DNA from 4 places in the Mycobacterium sp. 94-17 genome. Region 3 is predicted to be linked to each of the others. Evidence: predicted binding sites of a transcription regulator. Region 3 holds the regulator's gene; each other region holds the start of a gene.
The links. The regulator LexA, encoded in region 3, represses DNA repair genes until DNA is damaged. The targets are predictions, from matches to a motif close to CGAACANNTGTTCG.

Region 1 (5,333 bases), on a different contig from region 3:
CACGTAGTGCAGGACGTCTTCGTGCACGGTCACCTGCTCGACGGATTCACGCATGGCCAGCAGGTCGTGTGCGTCAACCACCTGGTTGACCGTCGGTTCGGCCGATCCGCGCTCGAGGCGGCGGCGCAGCATCGACGTCTCGTCCTGCTCGCTGAGGTACCGCAGTTCCAGCCGGATCGCGAACCGATCGAGTTGCGCCTCGGGCAGCGGATACGTGCCCTCGTACTCGATCGGGTTGTCGGTGGCCAGGACGATGAAAGGGTTTGGCAGCTGGTGTGTTTCGCCGTCGATACTGACCTGGCCTTCGGCCATCGCCTCCAGCAGGGCCGCCTGGGTTTTCGGGGGCGTGCGATTGATCTCGTCGGCCAGCAGCAAGTTGGTGAAGATGGGGCCGGGCCGGAACGCAAAGCGGCCGGACTGCATGTCGTAGATCGTCGAGCCCAGCAGGTCCGCCGGCAACAGATCCGGCGTGAACTGCACGCGGGTGAACTGCAGACCCAGCGCGGCGGCAAAGGATCTCGCGATCAGTGTCTTGCCCAGGCCGGGCAGGTCTTCGATCAGGATGTGGCCGCGGGCGAGGACCGTGGTGAGGATGAGCCGCAGCGCGGAGCGTTTTCCCACCACCACGCTTTCGATTTCGTCGAGAACCGCCTCGCAGTGGGCGGTTGTGGTTGCGGCCGGCAGCGTCATGTTGGGATCGCGCCTCCTGTCATACTTGCTCCAGCTTTTGCAGAATCTCTTGCAGCGCCGCACGGCCCGGTCCTGGTTGGTGGCCACCGCTGCGTGTGACGTTGTTGGGATTGACCCACTCCCACAGTTCCGTACCGAAGAGCATGCGCCCGGTTGCGTGGTAGGACACAGGATCTTTGGACTGCCGCTGGCCCGTGGTCATCTCGTAGCGACGCGCGAGCATCGGGCGCAGATGCCGGTCCCAATCGGTCCGGCTGGAGTCCGACCACCGGATCGTCGTCTCGGTGGTGGAAAGCCAGCGGCGCAACGAATCTCCAAGATCGTCGGCGTCCGGCTCCACGCCGGCATTGAGCCCGCGCGCCAGGGCACGACGGAGGCTGAGCAGCACCAGAGCCAGGCCGACGCCGGAGGCCATCAGCACCCATCGCCGGTCGTGCTGCGTCAGTGCCAGCAGTTCGACGCCGATGATGAGGCAAACACCCAGGGAAATGATCTTTTTCATGCGGCGCTCCGCGAGCCCAGCTCGTCGAGGACCAGCCGGAGGACCTGTACCGCGACGTCGCGGTGTCCCTCGTTCATCACGTGCGGGCTGAACCGCGCCTCGGCGAACAGGATCACCAATTGGACGGCGTTGTCGGCGTGCAGGGCGTGGTGCTCGACCGCGCGGGCCAGCACCTCGCTCGCCGTGTCGAATTCCTGCGGAACGGCGCCGGGAACCTGTGCGAGTTCGCGTTCCATGGCCGCGTAGCACGCGATGATCGCCTCTCGCGGCTCGCGGCTCAGGTCGGTCATCTCCGCCAGTCCACGTTCGGCGGCTCGCGCCAGTGATTCCGAATGCGCCTCGGGCGCCGGGGGTTTCGACGGCCCGTCGGCGACTCCGGGGGGCGCCGGGGTTCGGCGCCGGCGCGTCGCGGCGACCGTGCCGGCGACGAGCGTGACCAACATGACGACCGTGGAAACCAGCAGGACCCCGAGCAGGTTCTGCGAGCCGTCGCGAGGAGGGGGTTGATGCTGCGGCGGCGGCTGCGGTGCAGGCGGGCGCGTCGAGGGCGCCGCACCGCCGTCGGACGGTACGGCGGCGGGAACCACGCCGTGGGCCAGCAACCGGGCCAGCAACATCACGATCAGCAACCAGGCGACGATCACGGCGAGTCCGATCAGCAACACCCGCCAGCTCGGTCGTCCCTTACCCGTCCCGAGCATGTCGGACAGACTGCCGGCACTCGGCGCGGTAGCGCGCGGGTCGCGCAACCGCGCCACCACGGCGACCGCGAGCAGCGCGAGCGTCACGGCCAGGACCGCGACCACGAAGGCCAGCGCAGCCTGGCCGCCCGATTCACTGCGCATCGCGTCGTGGCGCGTGGGGAGATAGCCGCGCAGGGCGGCAGCGACCACGAACAGCAGCACGATCAGGGCAACGACCCGCCCTGTCGGCTTGTCCATACCAGGCATTGGCACACCACTCGATTGGTTGCCTGCCGCCGTGGCGGCACTGACTTTTCTCATAGTTGCACGTCAGGGGGTCCTCGTACCAGGACCGGCGTTCGTGGTTATCCACAGTCGGCCGTTCATTCACATCTTTTCCCGGCCCGCTGGTATTCGAACAGATGTGCTATAGCGTTGAGCGTGTGGGTCCTCTGATGAACGCGGAACAGGCGCGGGAGCGAATCTGCTCCGCGCTCGAGTCCATCGATGCGGCCCACGAGGTGCTGCGTCAGACCCCGTCGGGGGTGGTCGGCAACGCATTTCGGGTTGATCTCGCTGAACGGCTGGAGGCCCAGGACCGCCTCAATCGGGGTCTGATGTACCGGGTCTTCGGCGAGATCGCCGACCCGCCGGACGAGGCCGGGTGCGTGCCGGCAGTGCGCAGCACGTTGTGGGCGCGGCTTCGCATCACGCCCAAAGAAGTCACCCGCCGCTTCAGGCTCGCCGCCCGTCTGCGGCCGCGGCGTTCGCTGACCGGCGTGCCATTAGCACCGGAGCTGCCGGAGCTGGCCGCGGCGGTGGACGCCGGAGCGGTCGGCGAGGACCACATCCGGGCCGTGTGCGCCGCCGTCGACGCGTTGCCCGTCTGTGTCTCTCCGGCCGATGTGGCCGAGGCGGAGCGCACGCTGGTGCGGCACGCAGCCAAGCTCGACGCCGCCGTGGTCACCAAGCTTGGCCATCGGATTGCCGACTATCTCAATCCCGACGGCCGTTTCAGCGACGGCGATCGCGCCCGTCGTCGCGGAGTGCACCTGAGTCCACAGGGACCCGACGGGATGTCGCGGCTCACCGGCCTGCTGGATCCCGAGGCCCGCGCCTACTTCGAAGCACTCGAGGCAGCGGTGCGGCCCGGTCGCCATCAACCCGATCGCCCCGACGGCGATCCCGAGGGACACGACGATCGCACGCCGGCCCAGCGCTGCCATGACGCCCTGAAGCTCGGCCTCGAAATCGCCGTCGGCTCCGGCGGTCTCGGGACACACCGCGGGCATCCCGTCACCGTGATCGCCACCACCACCCTGGCCGAACTCAACCAAGCGGCGCACGCCGCGGCCGACCCGTCGATCCCGATGCCGGCCCCGGCGCGCACCGGCGGCGGTTCGCGACTGCCGATGCCGAATTTGATCCGGATGGCCGCCGACGCGATTCACTACCTCGCGGTGTTCGACGAGCACACCGGCCGCCCGTTGTACCTCGGCCGCCAAAAACGCATCGCCACCGCCGATCAACGGCTCGTCTGCTACGCCCGGGACCGTGGCTGCACCCACCCCAACTGCCTCGAACCCGGCTACCACAGCGAGGTGCATCACGCCCGCGAATGGGCAGACGGGGGCCGGACCGATGCGGACAACCTGTTCTTCGCCTGCGGACCCGACCACGGCGCGGTGGGCCGGGGCGAATGGCGCACGGTGGTGGGCCGCGATGGACGCCTCGGCTGGACGGACGGCGACGGACCGCCCGTCGTCAACCATGCACACCATCCCGACGAGCTGCTGCGCGGCGATCCCGACCCGCCTGACGGGGATCCGGACTCGCCTGAGGCCAATCCCGACCCGCCCGAACAAGCGGGCGACTGAGATGGTCCCACCACCTCAACCCGGCCGGTGGGACACTCAGCACGTGCCGCCATACCGGGATGTGGACGCGTACAACGACCGCGCCACGGGTTACGAACGCGGGTGGCGGGGCCGCCTGCACCGCCAGATCGCGGACCGGACCGCCGTCCTGACGGTGGAGACCGGTGCCGCTCCTCAGAGGGTGCTCGACGTGGGCTGCGGGACCGGTTATCTCCTGCGATCGCTGGCCCAGCTTTACCCCGGGGCCGAGTTACTGGCCGGCATCGACGCAGCACCCCAAATGATCACGCTCGCAAAGGCTCTCGCGGACGACGATCGTCTGACCTTCAGCCGTGGGGTGGCCGAGGAGATAGGTCACCCCGACGAGACGTTCGACTTGATCGTCAGCACGACATCATTCGATCACTGGTCTGACCAGCTGGCGGGGCTCGCCGAGTGCGCCCGTGTGCTGCGGCCCGGAGGCCGGCTGGTGCTCGTCGATCAGTTGTCGCGATGGCTGGTACCGACGCTGGCCGGCAGTCGCCGCGGCAAAGCCCGCACCCCGCGCCGCGCCGAGCGCCTGCTGACGCGGGCGGGATTCCAGTCCGTGCGGTGGCACAAGGTGCAAACCATGATCATCAACGCGGCGACGGCGACAAAGCCGGCTAGCCCACCGTGAAGGGCCGGAAGCTGCCGTCGAGAACCTGGAGGTGACCGATGGTGCGTCCGGTGACCCTGCCTGCATCGACCAGAGCCAACTCGACCGCCGCGCGGGCGAATTCGTCCTCGGACGCAGTCTCATCGAAATTGCGGGCATAGAACGAAAGGCCCGGCGTGAGAATCGGTTTCGACGGCGAGAGTGCGTTGACCGCGATGTTGTGGTCGGCGAGGTCGAATGCGGCGCATTGGGTCAGGTGCTCAAGCGCGGCCTTGGAGCCGCCGTAGCCGGGCAACACCCCGCCGCTGCGATCGGCATACGGGCCATCGCCGGGCAGTCGCGACGCGACCGAGGTGATGTTGACGATCGAGCCGCCGCCCGCCTCGATCATGTCGGGGCACACCAATTGCATCAGCTCGTACGCCGCGAACACCGCGATGTCGAAATGCCGGCGGTACGCGTGCAGGGGCGTGCTGACGAACCCCGGCCAGCCCGGCTTGGCCCCGCCCGCCGGTTTGGCCCCACCCGCGGGTTTGGCCCCGCCCGCCGGTTTGGCCCCACCCGCGGGTTTGGCCGCTTTGCCACGCGGCTGCGCGCCGGGTTCCGGTGGCCGCCCCGGCGCGGTGAACGCCGCGTTGTTGACCAGAATCCCAATGGGGCCCAACGCTTCTCGCGCAGACTCCACCAAACGGGCGATTTGGTCGCGGTCGGTCAAATCGGCGCGGACCGCGACGGCACGCACGCCGGCCGTCTCGATATCGGCGACCGTCTCGCCGATGGTCCCGGGCAGCCGGTCATCCCATACTTCTTCGGTGCGCCCGGCAACCGCCACCGCCGCACCGTCGGCCGCGAGGGCCAGCGCGATCGCGCGGCCGAGCCCGCGGCTGGCGCCTGTGACGATTGCGGTGCGGCCGACCAGACGGCCCGCAGGACGACCCGTCATC
Region 2 (5,333 bases), 110 kb from region 3:
GTCGATGTGCTCGTGGAAACTGCCCGGGATGAGCAGGTGCATCGTCAGCAGCGCGATGCCCAGCAGGATCACGCCCATCAGCCCGTACACCGCCACGCCGAGAAGTCCCTGGCCCAGCTGGCTGTAGCTGTTGATGATCGCGGTGATGATAACGGTGGTCAGGGCGACGTACATCGAGCCCGCCACCACCACGGCGTTGGGCCGACGGTCGATGAACACCAGCTGACGCAGCTTGCCCGGGGTCAGCACGTCGACCGCGTAGAAACCGACGAGCAGCACGGCCATGCCGACCAGGAAGTACAGGATTGTCGCGACCGCGCCTTTCAGCACGGGATTGAGGTCGACGGTACCGATCTCGACGGCGAGGTACATGGTGCTCTCCTTTGCGGTGGTGGGAGTCACTTGGTTCCGCCGGGGCCGCCCGGGGTGCCTCCGGCACCGCCCGACGGGGATCCAGGGGAAAACCCGGGGCCGAGAAAGATGAAGGCGCCGTGGCTGTATCCGGCGCTCAGCGGTTCGACGCGGATGCTGCACGGGTAGCCGCCGTCGGGGCCGACGATGACGATGTTGTTGCGGTAGCGCAGGTACTCGGTGTTGCCATTGTCGGCCCGCGCGTCGGGTTCGGCGTAGTCGGCGAGTGCGTCGGCCACCTGCTTCGGAGAACCGGTGCACTGGTAGCGAGTCCCGTTCACGTCGCGGGCGTACTCGTGATAGTGGGCGGCGACATACGAGGCAATGTTCTTCTGCAGCAAGATGATTCCGAAGATCAGGCACGCGACCCCGGCCGCGCCGAGCACACCGGCGATCACGAAGAGGCGGTTGCGGCTCACGGGTGCCACCGGCTTGCGGTGTGAACCACCGTTCCGCCGGTGCCGGCGGGACGCCCCGGATACAGGTGCCAGGTCTGCCAGCGCCAGCCGGCGCCGTCGGGCTCGGCCGCCAGCACGGTCAGCGCGGCGTCATCGCCGGGGAAGCTGCCGCCGAGCCATCCCGCCCGCCGCGAGCAACGGCCGCGCAGAACCCGCGCGAGCCGGCGGAAGCTCGCGTCGTCGTGGGTTGCGGTGTTCGATTGCAGTCGGTAACCGGGCGCGTCGGCGCACCGGGGCAGGTCGGCCCCGAGACTGCGTGCGGTACAAGAGATTTCCTCGGAGAACCGCCCCCCGGCGTGCTCGACGGCAACGACATGTGAGGCGCCGAGCACGCCGAGCAGCAGCGCGGCGCCGCCGGTGGGGTGGTCCAGCCGGCAGCCGGCCAGCGGCGGGGGCGGGGGCGCATTCAGCGCGAGTCCGAGCTTTTCCCCGGATACGTCGGCCGGAGTCACGGCGAGCTGATGAAGGGGCACCGGGGTGACCTTGTGCCCTACGTCGAACCGGGTGGGGGTGCGGAATACACGGTGATTTCGCCGGGCGAGGCGGACGTGCCCGTCGACACCTCCCAGGGCATGCCGGGGGCCCAGCGCTCGAACGAGAGCAGCGCCGACCCGTCGGCGCCGGTGCAGTCGACGAACTCCATCTCGCCGCCGGCGGGCAGGCCGGTGGTGCCTTCGGTGGTGTAGGAGGCGCGCCCGCGTTCGGACTCGTGGTACGTCACGCCGTCCACGACGTAGGTGTCCCCGGGGCGCAGCGACACGTCCTTGCGGGTGACCCACATCGCGAGTTCCAGCCGTCCGTCGTCGGATTCGACGCTGAACCAGATCGGCTGCTCGCCGCCCTCGAGGAGGTGTTCCCACCACACGAAGGGGCCTTGGCGGTAGGTCACCGACCCGCGCACGATGTAGTCGACGCCGCCGTAGCTGACGATCGCGCCGGGCCCGAGCTGGCGCGGCCCGAACTGCGGCATCTCGTCGTCGGCGAGCGGATCCTGGCGGCCCGCCCGCCGGGCCGGCTGCTTGGGCCGCCGCAAAGCCACCACCAGCACCACGACGGATGCGATGAAGAGCGCCAGAGCGACCATGACCAGCAGAGATCCCACGCCAACCCTTCCGTCGCCACATCGCTCGAGCGAGCGTGGGCTAAAGCTAACAGCATTTCCGGGGACCGGCGACGCAACGTCGCGGCGGGAATCGGCCGCGTGTCTTACCCGGACCTGTCGGCGCCGGCCGCTAGGGTATCGAACAGCTGTTCTACTAGGTGGGAGCGGGAATGCGGGTGATGGGCGTCGACCCCGGCCTGACCCGGTGCGGTCTGTCGGTCGTGGAAAGCGGGCGCGGGCGGACAGTCGTCGCGCTGGACGTCGACGTGGTGCGTACGCCCTCCGACGCGCCGCTGGCCCAGCGGCTGCTGGCGATCAGCGACGCCGTCGAGCACTGGCTGGCCACCCACCAGCCGGACGTCCTGGCGATCGAGCGGGTGTTCTCCCAAACGAACGTATCGACGGTCATGGGCACCGCCCAGGCCGGCGGCGTGGTCGCGCTGGCGGCGGCCAAACGCGGCATCGACGTGCACTTCCACACCCCCAGCGAGGTCAAGGCCGCGGTCACCGGCAACGGCGCGGCCGAGAAAGCCCAAGTCACCGCGATGGTGACGAAAATCCTTGCGCTGCAAACGAAACCGACACCGGCTGATGCGGCCGACGCGTTGGCGCTCGCGATCTGCCATTGCTGGCGGGCGCCGATGATCGCCCGGATGGCCGCGGCCGAGGCGTTGGCCGCCGAGCAGCGGCGGAAGTACAAGGCCAAGCTGGATGCCAAGCTGAGGGCCGCCCGGTGATCGCCTCGGTACGCGGCGAGGTGCTCGAGGTGGCGCTCGATCACGTGGTGATCGAGGCGGCCGGCGTCGGCTACCGCGTGAACGCCACCCCGTCGACGCTGTCCACGCTGCGCACCGGGACCGAGGCGCGGTTGATCACCGCGATGATCGTCCGCGAGGACTCGATGACGTTGTACGGCTTCACCGACACCGACACCCGGGACCTGTTCCTGACGCTGCTGTCGGTGTCGGGGGTGGGGCCGCGGCTCGCGATGGCGACCCTGGCCGTGCATGACGCGGGGGCGCTGCGCCAGGCGCTGCACGACGGCGACGTCACCGCGCTGACCCGGGTGCCCGGGATCGGCAAGCGCAGCGCCGAGCGGATGGTCCTGGAGCTGCGCGACAAGGTCGGTGGCGGTGCCGCGGCCGGAGCGGGGTCGCCGGGTCCGGCCCGCAACGGCCACGCGGTCCGCGGGCCGGTGGTGGAGGCCCTGGTCGGGCTCGGTTTCGCCGTCAAGCAGGCCGAGGAAGCCACCGACAAAGTGCTGGCCGCCGAGCACGACGCCACCACGAGCGCCGCCCTGCGCTCGGCCCTGTCGATGCTGGGTAAGTCGCGATGATGCGCGTCGGTGACGATGCAGAGCGCAGCGATGAGGAGGAGCGGCGCCGATGACGCGCGTCGGTGACGATGCAGAGTGCAGCGATGAGGAGGAGCGGCGCCGATGACGGACGACGCGGACGACTACGTCGAGCGGGAGGTCTCCGGCACGCTGGCGTCGGGCGAGGGCGACATCGACGTCAGCCTGCGTCCGCGCTCGCTGCGCGAGTTCATCGGCCAGCCGCGGGTGCGCGAGCAGCTGCAGCTCGTCCTCGAGGGCGCCAAAAACCGCGGCGGCACACCGGATCACATTTTGTTGTCCGGTCCGCCGGGGCTGGGCAAGACGTCACTGGCGATGATCATCGCGGCCGAGCTCGGGTCCGCGCTGCGGATGACGTCGGGGCCCGCGCTGGAACGTGCCGGCGACCTGGCGGCGATGCTGTCCAACCTGGCTGAGCACGATGTGCTGTTCATCGACGAGATTCACCGCATCGCCCGGCCCGCCGAGGAGATGCTGTACCTGGCGATGGAGGATTTCCGGGTCGACGTGGTGGTCGGCAAGGGTCCTGGGGCGACGTCGATTCCGCTGGAGGTGGCGCCGTTCACGCTGGTCGGCGCGACCACCCGGTCCGGCGCGCTGACCGGGCCGCTGCGGGACCGGTTCGGTTTCACCGCGCACATGGACTTCTACGAGCCGCCCGAGCTGGAGCGGGTACTGGCCCGCTCGGCCGGGATCCTGGGCATCGAGCTCGGTGGCGACGCGGCCGAGGAGATCGCCCTGCGCTCGCGCGGCACCCCGCGGATCGCCAACCGGTTGTTGCGCCGGGTTCGCGACTTCGCTGAGGTGCGCGCCGACGGCGTGATCACCCGCGACGTCGCCAAAGCCGCGCTGGCGGTGTACGACGTCGACGAGCTGGGCCTGGACCGGCTGGACCGGGCGGTGCTCTCGGCGCTGACCCGCAGCTTCGGCGGCGGCCCGGTCGGGGTGTCGACGCTGGCCGTGGCGGTGGGCGAGGAAGCCGCCACCGTCGAGGAGGTGTGCGAGCCGTTCCTGGTCCGCGCGGGCATGGTCGCGCGCACTCCCCGGGGCCGGGTGGCCACCGCGCAGGCCTGGACGCACCTCGGCATGACACCGCCGGCCGGGGTCACCGGCCTCGGACAGGCCGGCCTGTTCGACTGAGCGCGGCCGTTTTGCGGCCAAATCGTGACCTTTGCGCCCAGCGCGCGCCTACGGGTGCGCCCGGCGCGGTTCCGGCCAGGTCAGACGGCCGGCGCCGCGGGTGGCCCGGCCGGCCGCACCCGCTCCGGCTTCCCCAGCAAACGCCCGCGCGCCGCCTGACCGGTTACACCCCGACACCCCCGGGTAACCAGCGTCACACCAGTGATAGCTGTATCTGAGGAGGTTCCGATGAGGACCACACGCCACGACTACGAACGCCCTCGCGCGCTGTACATGCCACGGACCCGTGGCGCGCTAACCGGGTTACTCCTGATTCTGCTGGGTGCGTGGGGCGCATTGGTGCCGTTCTTCGGGCCCAACATCGACTGGGCGTACCTGGCCGACCCGGCATGGACGTGGACCACGACCAAGGGCTGGCTGGAAGTGCTGCCCGGGGTCGCCGCCGCGGTGGGTGGCTGGCTGGTACTGATGTCCGGCAACCGTGCCACCGCCGTGCTCGGCGGCTGGCTGGCGGTGGCCGGCGGCGCCTGGTTCGTTGTCGGCCGCGCGTTCGCGACGACCCTCGGCATCGGCGACATCGGTCAGCCGATGGCGTCGACGGACCTCAAACGTGCGCTGCTCGAGGTCACCTACTTCACCGGTCTGGGCGCCCTGATCGTTTTCCTGGGCGGGGCCGCGGTGGCGCGGCTGGCGGTTCGGCACGCGCGTGACGTCGCGGTGGCGCAACCGGCGCCGGTGGCGGCTGAGGCCGTACCGGCCGCGTACGACGAGACCGGGGTTCCGGCGCCGGCACGGGCGGACGCCGTGGCGGCCGAGCCGGTGGACCGCGAACGCACCGCTCGTGGCCTGTTCCGGCGCCGCGGCGGCC
Region 3 (5,333 bases):
CAGCCGGGGGTGGCCACGTTGCGGTGATCGCGCAGCGCCTGGATCTCGCGTTCGAAATCGTCGGCGGACTCGAATGACCGATACACGGAGGCGAATCGCAGGTACGCCACCTCGTCGAGATCGCGTAGCGGCCCCAGAATGGCCAGGCCGACCTCGTGGCTGGGGATCTCCGGCGAAGCCGTGGCGCGCACGGTGTCTTCGACCTGCTGGGCCAGCAGGTTCAGTGCGTCGTCATCGACCTGGCGCCCCTGGCAGGCCCGGCGGACGCCGCTGATCACCTTGTCCCTGCTGAACGGCTCGGTGACGCCGCTGCGCTTGACCACCGCCAGGACCGCCGTCTCCACGGTGGTGAAGCGTCGTCCGCACTCGGGACAGGATCGGCGACGCCGGATGGCCTGGCCTTCATCGGTTTCGCGGGAGTCGATCACCCGAGAGTCGGGGTGGCGGCAGAACGGACAGTGCATGACCGCTCCTTCATCGCGCCGACAAGGTACCGCAGGACTCTGAGCGTACCTGCGCGCGGATCGGCACCGTCACCGGAGCGGCCGGGGTGTTCAGCCGACCGGAGCGATCAGGGCCTGGCCCGCCAGCAGATCGGGCGAGTGCAGATCGTTGAGTTCGCGGATGCGGTCGGCGACCTGAGTGGTCGGGGCGTCGGGCGCCACCCGGTGCGCGAAGTCCTGCAGCGACTCCCCCGCGTCGACGCGGACGACGGCGAGCCGGTCCGGGATGTGGGCCGCCGCGGTGGTGGAGCCTCCGTTGAGCACCTGCCCGACGTTCGCGACCAGACCCAGCCACAGCGTGATCGCCCCCGCTGCCAGCGCCAGCCCGATGGTCGACGCCCACGTGGCGGCACGCCTGCGGTGCGGAGCCACCGACATCGCCACCCCGGCGCCGTGGTAGCGCATCGCCGCTCCGGTCGGCCGCGACGGCGCGGGCCGGCGAGCGCGGCCCAGGCCGTCGTGGCCGTAGCGGGCACCCTGGGCGGGTCCCTTGAGCGGGCGCCGAAGACTGCTGGTACGCGGCGCGGGCGTGTGGATGACTGTCATCTTCGTTCCTCCGGTCAACTAGCTCTCGCTCGTGTGTTCGATTTTAGTCGCTTGTATGTTCGAAACCCGAACATTTGAGCGAAGCGTGTCGCACGGGCAAAACGCTAGATCACACCACCGACAAGTTCGTCGGCTCTTAGCACTGTCACCACGCCTGGATACCCGATCTCGCCAAGAGTTACACACTTGTGATTCACCTGGCTTTCGGCCGTTTCCGCGGCCGCACCCACGGCGCGACACGCCACTCGAACACATGTTTGATTCTTGCACGCGGTGCGGCTACATTCAGTGCCATGGGCGACAGCAACGACACTTCATCGGCCGGCCCCGGGGGTCGGCTGCACTCCGTGGACTCCTCGCTGACCGAGCGGCAGCGCACCATTTTGAATGTCATCCGCGCCTCGGTCACCAGCCGCGGCTACCCGCCGAGCATCCGGGAGATCGGCGACGCCGTGGGTCTGACCTCGACGTCGTCGGTGGCGCATCAGCTGCGCACCCTGGAGCGCAAGGGCTACCTGCGCCGCGACCCAAACCGGCCACGAGCGGTCGACGTCCGCGGGGCCGACGACGACGTGGCGGCGCCCGGCACCGAGGTGGCCGGCTCGGACGCCCTGCCGGAACCCACGTTCGTCCCGGTGCTCGGGCGCATCGCGGCCGGCGGACCCATCCTCGCCGAAGAGGCCGTCGAAGACGTCTTTCCCCTGCCGCGCGAACTGGTCGGCGAAGGCACGCTCTTCCTGCTCAAGGTGGTCGGTGACTCGATGGTCGAGGCCGCGATCTGTGACGGCGACTGGGTGGTGGTCCGTCAGCAGAACGTCGCCGACAACGGCGACATCGTCGCCGCGATGCTCGACGGCGAGGCCACCGTCAAGACGTTCAAACGCGCCGGTGGCCAGGTGTGGCTGATGCCGCACAACCCCGCGTTCGACCCCATCCCCGGCAACGATGCGAGCGTGCTGGGCAAGGTCGTCACAGTCATCCGCAAGGTCTGACGCGACAAGCCCGAGTCAGTCGGCTCTGGTGAAGCCGTTGGCCAACGCGACTTCTTCGCTCGACAACCAGATTTCGGCGAGCGTGTCCTGATAAAGGTCGCTGCCCGGCAGGTAGTACAGGCCGTACCGAGCGCTCGCCTTGATCGGGTATCCGTCGGGCGCCTGGTACGGGTCATCGAGCGGCAGGTGGATCGTCGGTCGCCCGTCCGGTCCTGCCAGGCCATTCTCCGAACCGTCCTCGGTGTCCGCGGCGGCATGCCGTCCGCTTCGCGCCGTAGTCCCGACCGCGGCGGCATCGGCGACGACGGCCTCCAACGCAGCGGTGTCCTCGGCTGTGTCCTCGGCTGTGTCCTCTTGAGGCGCAGCGGTTTCCGGCGCGCCGGCCAGAGGTTCGCCGTCCGGCGGGGTGTGGGCAACGGCGACGTCGGGAAGCTCGTCTGCGGGAAGCTCGTCCGCCGGGTACGCCTCGTCTGCCGGAAGCTCCTCTGCCGGATACGCCTCGTCGGCGTAGCCGACGTCGAGGTCGTCGGCGTCGGCGTCGGCGGCGTCGTCGACAGTCTCGGGCTCGGCGACCTCGGGAACGTCGTCGGTGTAGTCGGTGTAGTCGGCTCCGGCGTCGGAGTAGTCGGTCTCTGCCAGCATGTCCTCGGAGACGACGGGGATCGAGTCGGTGTCGACGGCATCGGGGTCCTCTGCCTCGAGCCCCTCGAACGCGTAGTCGCTTTCGGCGGGGACCTGACGTTGCCAGCTGACCCGGCCGGCGTTCGGTTCCGGTTCCTGCTGCAGCGGCGCGCCGAGCGCGAACGACTCGGGGTCGGAATCGTCGCGTCCCCATTGCTCGTCGGCGTCGTAGCCGGGGCTTTCGCCGTCGGGCGCAACGCCCAGGGCGTCCTCGTGCGCGGGCCGGCGCCGCCGCCCCGCGGACAGCCACACCAGCAGCACGAGCAGCGCCAGCACCGGAATGGCGACCATCAGCCACCACCAGTGCCAGGCGAACTTCTTGGCATGCGCGGGCAGGGCCGAATTGCTCGGCTGGTTCTGGCCCGACACCTGCAGGCCGGACAGCAGCGGCGCCAGGTTGGCCGGCTCGGTGCTGAACGTGTTCTTCGCCCGGTTCCACGAGACCTTGCCGCCGGTGAACTGCTGCGAGACCACGTCGCCGCTCACGGCCTGGTCGCCGACGGGCGCACCGAGCTTGCCGGCCGGAGCGCGCAGCTTGTCCCATGCGGCCCTCATCGCTCCGCGTACCACGAAGGCGCCGTGGTCGGACGTCCAGAAGATCACCGGTTTGTCGGCGGCCGAGAAGGTGGCGATCCGGCTGGCAGGCCCTATGCCGCCGTCGGTTTCGTTAGTGGTAGGCAATCCCAGGTCGCTGCCGGCCGGTCCGCCCAGCGACTCGTATTTGGCCAGGATGTCGCTCTCGAGGGCGTTCGCGCCGGTGGCCGGGGTGAAGAACACCTTGCCGCCGGCGAAGTTCTGGGCGATACCGTCGCCGCCGACGGGATACTGGCCGCCCTGCTTGGCACCCAGCGGCCCCGCCGGTCCGCCCGCCGCGCGCCACGCGGTGTTGATCGCCGCGGTGGGATCGACCGCCACCTGCAGGCCCTTCAGCTGGTCGGCCAGCCCCGGCGGTTCGGTGGTGAACTGCTTGGCCTGCCGGTTCCAGGAGACCTGGCCGCCGCTGAACTTCTGCGAGGACACCTCGCCGTTGTAGGTCTCGTCGCCGACCGGCACCCCGAGAACCCCGCCCGAGCTGCCCAGCTTGTCCCACGCGGTGTTCATCGCGCCGCGCACCACGAAAGCGCCGTGCTCGGGCGTCCAGAAAATCACCGGCTTGTCGCTGGCCGAGAAGGTGACCACCCGGCTGTCCGGACCGGAGAGACCCGGCACCTCGTTGATGGCCGGGAAGCCCAGATCGCTGCCCGCCGGACCGCCCAGCGACTCGTACTTGTCCAGGATGGGGCCGTAGGCGAATTTGGCCCCGGTGGCCGGGGTGAAGAACATCTTGCCGCCGTCGAAGTCCAGGGCGAAACCATCCCCGACGGGGTAGACGTCGCCTTTACGGGCGCCCAGTGGTGAGGTGTCGCCGCCGGCCTTGTCCCACGCGGCCATGATCGCCGCCTCGGCGTCGCCTATCGGACTCGCTACCGCGGTGGGGGCCAGCAATACCGCGGTCAGTGCCGTGGTCGTCAAACTGACCAGCGCGCTTCCGATCAGCCTGCGCATGTGACCTCTCTGCACCTTCACCAAGCCTCCCAGCCGGCGGATACGGCTCTGTCTGCGGCTCACTTGCTCGCGCGGGAAATGGACCCGAGCACGATCAGCCTTTCTTCGGGCTCGCACAACTTTGCTCCAGCCAACAAGATATGCGAAGTCAAATTACGAATTTTATAAAAACGGATACCACACCGATGTCGAAATGATGCCGGCCCATGGCCGAATCGCGACCCCGCCGCGGCACGCGTTCGCACCGCGTTGCGAACACCGCACAGAACGACGACGGACACACACCGGGCAACCACGCCGAAACGCACCCGCTACCCCATTGCAGGTTGGTCGCGTGCCGGACCCGGCGGCGGGCAAATGCCGAACCGCTATCCAGCAAACGAAGAGCTAAACGCCGAGGCTGCGCCCGATGATTTCCTTCATGATCTCGGTCGTGCCGCCGTAGATGGTTTGCACCCGGGCATCCAGATAGGCACGGGCAACGGGATATTCACGCATGTAGCCATAGCCGCCGTGCAACTGCAGGCACCGATCGATCAGGTGCACCTGCTTTTCGGTGCTGTACCACTTGGCCATCGCGGCCTGCTCGGCCGTCAGCTGGTGATCCAGGTGCAGTCGGACGAATTCGTCGACCATCATGCGCACCACGGTCGTCTCGGTCGCCAGCTCGGCGAGCACGAAGCGGCTGTTCTGGAAGCTGCCGATCGGCTTCCCAAATGCCTTGCGCTCCTTGGTGTACTGCAGCGTCTGCTCGAGCACCTGCTCCATGGCCGCGGCGGCCATGATGGCGATCGAGATGCGTTCCTGCGGCAGGTTCTGCATGAGGTAGATGAACCCCATGCCTTCCTCGCCCAGCAGGTTTTCGGCCGGCACGTGCACATCGGTGAACGACAGCTCGGCCGTGTCTTGGGCGTCGAGCCCGATCTTGTCCAGGTGGCGTCCGCGCTCGAAGCCCTCCATGCCGCGCTCGACGGCGAGCAGCGAGAAGCCCTGGGACCCCTTGTCCGGGTTGGTCTGTGCGACCACGAGCACCAGGTCGGAGTTGATTCCGTTGGTGATGAAGGTC
Region 4 (5,333 bases), on a different contig from region 3:
GGTTCGCCCGCGAGCTGGCCGGCTTCCCCAAGCCGATCCTGCACGGGCTGTGCACCTACGGGGTGTCGGGGCGCGCGCTGGTGGCCGAGCTGGGCCAGGGCGTCGCGGCCAACGTCACCTCGATCGCGTCGCGGTTCACCTCGCCGGTGTTCCCCGGCGAGACACTGACCACCCTGATCTGGCGCACCGAGCCGGGCAAGGCGGTGTTCCGCACCGAGGCGTCGAATCCGGACGGCTCCGACCCCCGGGTGGTGCTCGACGACGGCGCGGTGGAATACGCCTAGCCGCGCGTACGCGCCTGAGACGGAGCGTGCGGCAACTGATCCGCCAGCCGGTCGGTGAACTCGGCGGCCTGGGCGGGGCTGTCCAGCGCGAACAGCGCGGCGGTGGCGCGGTCGCCGTCGTCGGTGTGCCGCACCAGGATTGGCACGCCCGGGACAGGCCCGCCGCGCACCGCGTCGAACGCGTCCTCGTCGGTGATGTCGTCGCCGAGGTAGACCGGGGTCAGCGAGCCCGACCCGGCCTCGTGCAGGTGATCGATCACCCAGCGCAGCGTTTTTCCCTTGTCCCAGTCCAGGTCCGGGCGCAGCTCCATGACCTCGCGGCCGGTGGTGACCCGAAGCCCGTCGCGGCGGCCCACGGCGCGCACCGCCGCCAGCACTTCGCCGACGCGGTCGCGTTGGGCGTTGCGGTAGTGCACGGCGACACCGAAACGCTTGTGCTCCACCACCACTCCGGGCACCGCGCCGAGCTGGTCGCGCAGCTGACCGGCCGCCTCCTCGAGCAGCGGGATGGCGGCCGCCGCGTCGTCGTTCTGGTGGTGTGTGCCGTCGGGCGCGGTCAGCTCGAAACCGTGGCTACCCCCATACCAGATACCTTGCACCCCAACGCGTTTGGTGACGTCGGCGAGGTCCCGGCCGGACAGCACCGCGACCGGGCACCGCGCGGCCAGCTTGTCCAGCGCCTCGGTGGCGCCCGCAACGGGCCGCGCCGAGTCCGGGTCGTCGACGATGTCCGACAGCGTGCCGTCGAAGTCGAAGAACACGGCCGGTCGCCGATCGGCCAGCCCGGCCGCCAGGGCCCGCGACGCATCGGGCAGCTGCGACATCCGGTGGTCCCCGGTCCGCACGGTCACGTCGCGCAGGCCGGCGACCACCGCATCGGCGCCGCGCAGCGCATCGCCCGGCCCGGCCGGATCGACGGCGATCACCAACGCGAATCCCGCGGCGCGCGCCGCCTCGACGCCCGCGGCGTCCCCGGCGACCACGACGCAGCGGCCCGGGCGCACCCGTAGCCGGTCGGCCGCCGGCACCGGACCATCCGCCGAAACGGCGGCCGTGCCCACCCCGGCCTCGCGCAATTGCGCGGCCAGCGGGGAGCCCAGCGCGGCGTCGGCGTCGAACAGCACCGCGTCGTGGCGGCGGGGATCGATGACCACCGATTCCGACTTGGGCACGACCAACCCTCTCACGGGGGGCGGGTGCGGTGGGAGCGGGTCAGTAGGCGGACGGGTGCGCCCGCGGCACCCGGCGGGGCAGCGCGCGCGGGGAACGCCTGCGTTTGAACAGCAGCACGGAGTCGTCGCCGAGGGCCACCAGCCGTGCCATGCCCAGCTCGATGCCTGCGGCCAGCTGCTTGACGTCGAACGTGTCGCGGTGCTCGGCGGTGATCCCGAAGACCAGCTCGTCGCCGTAGCTCAACACCGCGACGCCGGTGTGCAGCGCCGTGGCGGTCGGCGGGATCGGCAGCAGCCGTTCCAGCGTCTGGCCCATCACCCGAAGGTGACGGCGCGGCCCGGGCACGTTGGTGGCCAAGGTCACGACGGCGCGCTGCGGGAGACGGGATAGCAGTTGTAACGTATTGCTGCGCAACACGTTCGGCAGGAATCCGATCGCCGACTCCACGATGCCGGCCGGTCGCGGCTGGGCGCCCTGCTTTGCCTGCCACCTGGCGTGCACCGTCTGCAACCGCCGCACCGGGTCATCGTGTTCGACGGGCAGGTGCGAGAGCATCGCCGAGCGGACCGGCATCGGCGCCAGGGTGCGCAGCGAGTCCCGCCGCGGTTCCTCGCCGCGGCCGAGCAGCGCGGTGCGGAAGCCCTCGGTGATCGCGGCGAGCGCAACGTCGTTGGCGCTGACGCCGAATTTGCGGCAGACGCTGTCCACGTCGGCGATCGGGACCCGCACCGTGCTGTAGCGCCGCGAGGCTTTGACCGCGTCGGCGCACACGGCGGGCCACACGGCGCCGGCCAGGGCGCCGGCGGCCGACGAAGCCCGCCACAGCGCGTCGACCCAGCCCGGCTTGCGCCCGACGGGCGGCGAAACATGTTTGGCCGCGGCGCCGTTGGCGAAGGTATCGGCGTCGGCGTCGTCGCAGAGCCTGCTGATCAGGCGGGCGGCCGAGTTGCCGTCGAGCAGGCCGTGGTGGGTCTTCATCAGGATCGCCCACCGGTTGCCCTGCAAGCCCTCGATGACCCAGCACTCCCACGGCGGGCGGTCCAGGTCGAGGGGCCGTTCCAGGGCGTAGGCGATGGCCCGGGACAGCTCGGCCTCGTCGCCGGGGCGGGGGAGGGCCGCCCGGCGCAGGTGGTGGGCCAGGTCGAAGTCCGGGCACTCGATCCACTCCTGGCTCAGCGGATGCGCCCGCAGCAGCTGTGTGCAGCGTGGAATCGGCTGGATGCGTTCCGCCAGCAGGCTTTTGAGCGTTTCGTAGGCGGGGGCGGTGCCGTCGACGATGGCGACCGCCCCGATCGACAGGCTCGCGTGCTGATCCGGATCGTGGGCTTGTAGGAATGCCGTATCCAGTGTCTGTGCCATGCCGGTCCCCGCCGTAGTCCGCTTTTTTGAACTTGTACCAGTGTGTGTGCAGCGCGTGATCCGCGATAGTGCCGCAGCGTTAAGACCTTGTTTAGGAGTTGAAGATCGGTTTAACAACAGTTGGACTGAGCCGAGATTAAATCGAACATCAGTTCGATATACTCACGGGGTGGGCTGGTTCAACGGGCCGCCGAGCTGGGCGGAAATGGAGCGGGTGCTCGACAGCAAGCCGCGCCATGCCGGGGAATCGCCGGGCCCGGAATCCGACGGCCCCCTGTCGCGGCGGCGGGCGACGTACCGGCCACCGGACGACGGCCGGGCGTCCCGCTCGTCCGTCGCTCATTCCGTTTCGTACGCCGAGCTGCATGCGCATTCGGCGTTCAGCTTCCTGGACGGGGCGAGCACGCCCGAGGAACTGGTCGAGGAGGCGGCCCGGCTGGATTTGCGCGCCCTGGCGCTCACCGACCACGACGGCTTGTACGGGGCGGTGCGGTTCGCCGAAGCGGCGGCCGAGCTCGACATGCGCACCGTGTTCGGCGCCGAACTCTCCCTCGGCCCGGGTGCGCGCACCGAGCAGCCGGATCCGCCCGGCCCGCACCTGCTCGTACTGGCCCGCGGCGCGGAGGGGTACCGGCGGTTGTCGCGGCAACTGGCCGCCGCGCATCTGGCCGGCGGCGAGAAGGGCAAGCCGCGCTACGACATCGACGCGCTGGCCGAGGCGGCGGGCGGGCACTGGCACATTTTGACGGGCTGTCGCAAAGGGCATGTCCGGCAAGCACTTTGCGAGGGCGGCCCGGCGGCGGCGGAGCAGGCGCTGGCCGATCTGGTGGACCGGTTCGGTGCGCACCGGGTGAGCGTCGAGCTGACCCATCACGGCCAACCGCTCGACGACGAACGCAACGCCGCGCTGGCGGCGCTGGCCCCACGCTTCGGGGTTGGCGTCGTCGCCACCACCGGCGCGCATTTCGCGGGGCCGCCGCGGCGCAGGCTGGCCATGGCGATGGGCGCCATCCGGGCGCGGCAGTCCCTGGACGCGGCGGCGGGATGGCTTGCCCCGCTGGGAGGTTCGCACCTGCGCTCCGGCGAGGAGATGGCCCGGCTGTTCGGGCATGTGCCTTTCGGGGGCACTGATGTGGTGGCCGCGGCCGCCGAGCTGGGCGAGCAGTGCGCGTTCGGGCTGGCGCTCATCGCGCCGCAGCTGCCGCCGTTCGACGTGCCCGCCGGGCACACCGAGGACAGCTGGCTGCGGCAGCTGACCATGGCCGGGGCGCGCGACCGGTACGGATCGGCCGAGAACGCCCCGCGCGCGTACGCCCAGATCGAGCGTGAGCTGAAAGTCATTGCCCAGCTGACATTTCCGGGCTACTTCCTGGTGGTGCACGACATCGCCCGGTTCTGCCGGGACAACAACATCCTGTGCCAGGGCCGGGGGTCGGCGGCCAACTCCGCGGTCTGTTACGCCCTGGGCGTCACCGCGGTGGACCCGGTGGCCAACGAGTTGCTGTTCGAGCGTTTTCTGTCGCCGGCCCGCGACGGGCCGCCCGACATCGACATGGACATCGAGTCCGATCAACGCGAAAAGGTCATCCAGTACGTCTACGACAAATACGGTCGCGACTACGCCGCCCAGGTCGCCAACGTCATCACCTACCGGGCAAAGATCGCGGTGCGCGACATGGCCCGCGCCCTGGGGTTCTCGCAGGGGCAGCAGGACGCGTGGAGCAAACAGATCAGTCACTGGAACGGGTTGGCCGACTCCCCGGATCCGGCTGTTCTAGAAGGCATCCCGCCACTGGTGGTCGACCTGGCGAACCAGATCCGGAACCTGCCGCGGCACATGGGTATTCATTCCGGCGGCATGGTGATCTGCGATCGCCCGATCGCCGACGTGTGCCCGGTGGAATGGGCGCGCATGGAGAACCGCAGCGTCCTGCAATGGGACAAGGATGACTGTGCGGCAATCGGTTTGGTGAAGTTCGACCTGCTCGGGCTGGGGATGCTCTCGGCGCTGCACTATGCCATCGACCTGGTGGCCGAGCACAAGGGCATCGAGGTGGACCTGGCCCGCCTCGACCTCTCCGAGGCCGCGGTGTACGAGATGCTGGCCCGCGCCGATTCGGTCGGGGTGTTCCAGGTGGAGTCGCGCGCGCAGATGGCCACCCTGCCGCGGCTGAAGCCGCGGGTGTTCTACGACCTGGTGGTGGAGGTCGCGCTGATCCGCCCCGGCCCGATCCAGGGTGGGTCGGTGCACCCCTACATCCGGCGGCGCAACGGCCTGGATCCGGTGGTCTACGACCACCCGTCCATGGAGTCGTCCCTGCGAAAGACGTTGGGAGTGACGCTCTTTCAGGAGCAGCTCATGCAGCTCGCGGTCGACTGCGCCGGTTTTACCGCCGCCGATGCCGATCAGCTGCGCCGCGCCATGGGGTCCAAGCGCTCGACCGAACGGATGCAACGGCTGCGTGGCCGGTTCTACGAGGGCATGCGCGAATTGCACGGCGCCTCCGACGAGGTGAT

Region 1: OQ789_RS13970 (HNH endonuclease signature motif containing protein) is a predicted target of LexA. The motif match lies at 2,291-2,304, and genes of this name have one in related genera.
Region 2: ruvC (crossover junction endodeoxyribonuclease RuvC) is a predicted target of LexA. The motif match lies at 2,111-2,124, and genes of this name have one in related genera.
Region 4: OQ789_RS04335 (error-prone DNA polymerase) is a predicted target of LexA. The motif match lies at 2,959-2,972, and genes of this name have one in related genera.

What each region holds. Positions count from the first base shown of each region.
Region 1 covers NZ_JAPIYN010000010.1:133,873-139,205, forward strand. The annotation lists gene OQ789_RS13955 (MoxR family ATPase) at 1-690, opposite strand, end outside; gene OQ789_RS13960 (hypothetical protein) at 710-1,192, opposite strand; gene OQ789_RS13965 (DUF4129 domain-containing protein) at 1,189-2,133, opposite strand; gene OQ789_RS13970 (HNH endonuclease signature motif containing protein) at 2,331-3,752, shown strand; gene OQ789_RS13975 (class I SAM-dependent methyltransferase) at 3,796-4,410, shown strand; gene OQ789_RS13980 (SDR family NAD(P)-dependent oxidoreductase) at 4,397-5,332, opposite strand; gene OQ789_RS13985 (TetR/AcrR family transcriptional regulator) at 5,329-5,333, opposite strand, start outside.
Region 2 covers NZ_JAPIYN010000015.1:125,424-130,756, forward strand. The annotation lists gene OQ789_RS18045 (DUF350 domain-containing protein) at 1-372, opposite strand, end outside; gene OQ789_RS18050 (DUF4247 domain-containing protein) at 399-830, opposite strand; gene OQ789_RS18055 (DUF2617 family protein) at 827-1,342, opposite strand; gene OQ789_RS18060 (DUF4178 domain-containing protein) at 1,360-1,971, opposite strand; gene ruvC (crossover junction endodeoxyribonuclease RuvC) at 2,142-2,708, shown strand; gene ruvA (Holliday junction branch migration protein RuvA) at 2,705-3,307, shown strand; gene ruvB (Holliday junction branch migration DNA helicase RuvB) at 3,410-4,465, shown strand; gene OQ789_RS18080 (hypothetical protein) at 4,694-5,333, shown strand, end outside.
Region 3 covers NZ_JAPIYN010000015.1:14,968-20,300, reverse strand. The annotation lists gene nrdR (transcriptional regulator NrdR) at 1-464, opposite strand, end outside; gene OQ789_RS17410 (hypothetical protein) at 555-1,049, opposite strand; gene lexA (transcriptional repressor LexA) at 1,343-2,041, shown strand; gene OQ789_RS17400 (hypothetical protein) at 2,057-4,267, opposite strand; gene OQ789_RS17395 (acyl-CoA dehydrogenase family protein) at 4,655-5,333, opposite strand, start outside.
Region 4 covers NZ_JAPIYN010000002.1:294,716-300,048, forward strand. The annotation lists gene OQ789_RS04320 (MaoC family dehydratase) at 1-284, shown strand, start outside; gene otsB (trehalose-phosphatase) at 281-1,456, opposite strand; gene OQ789_RS04330 (wax ester/triacylglycerol synthase domain-containing protein) at 1,497-2,816, opposite strand; gene OQ789_RS04335 (error-prone DNA polymerase) at 2,986-5,333, shown strand, end outside.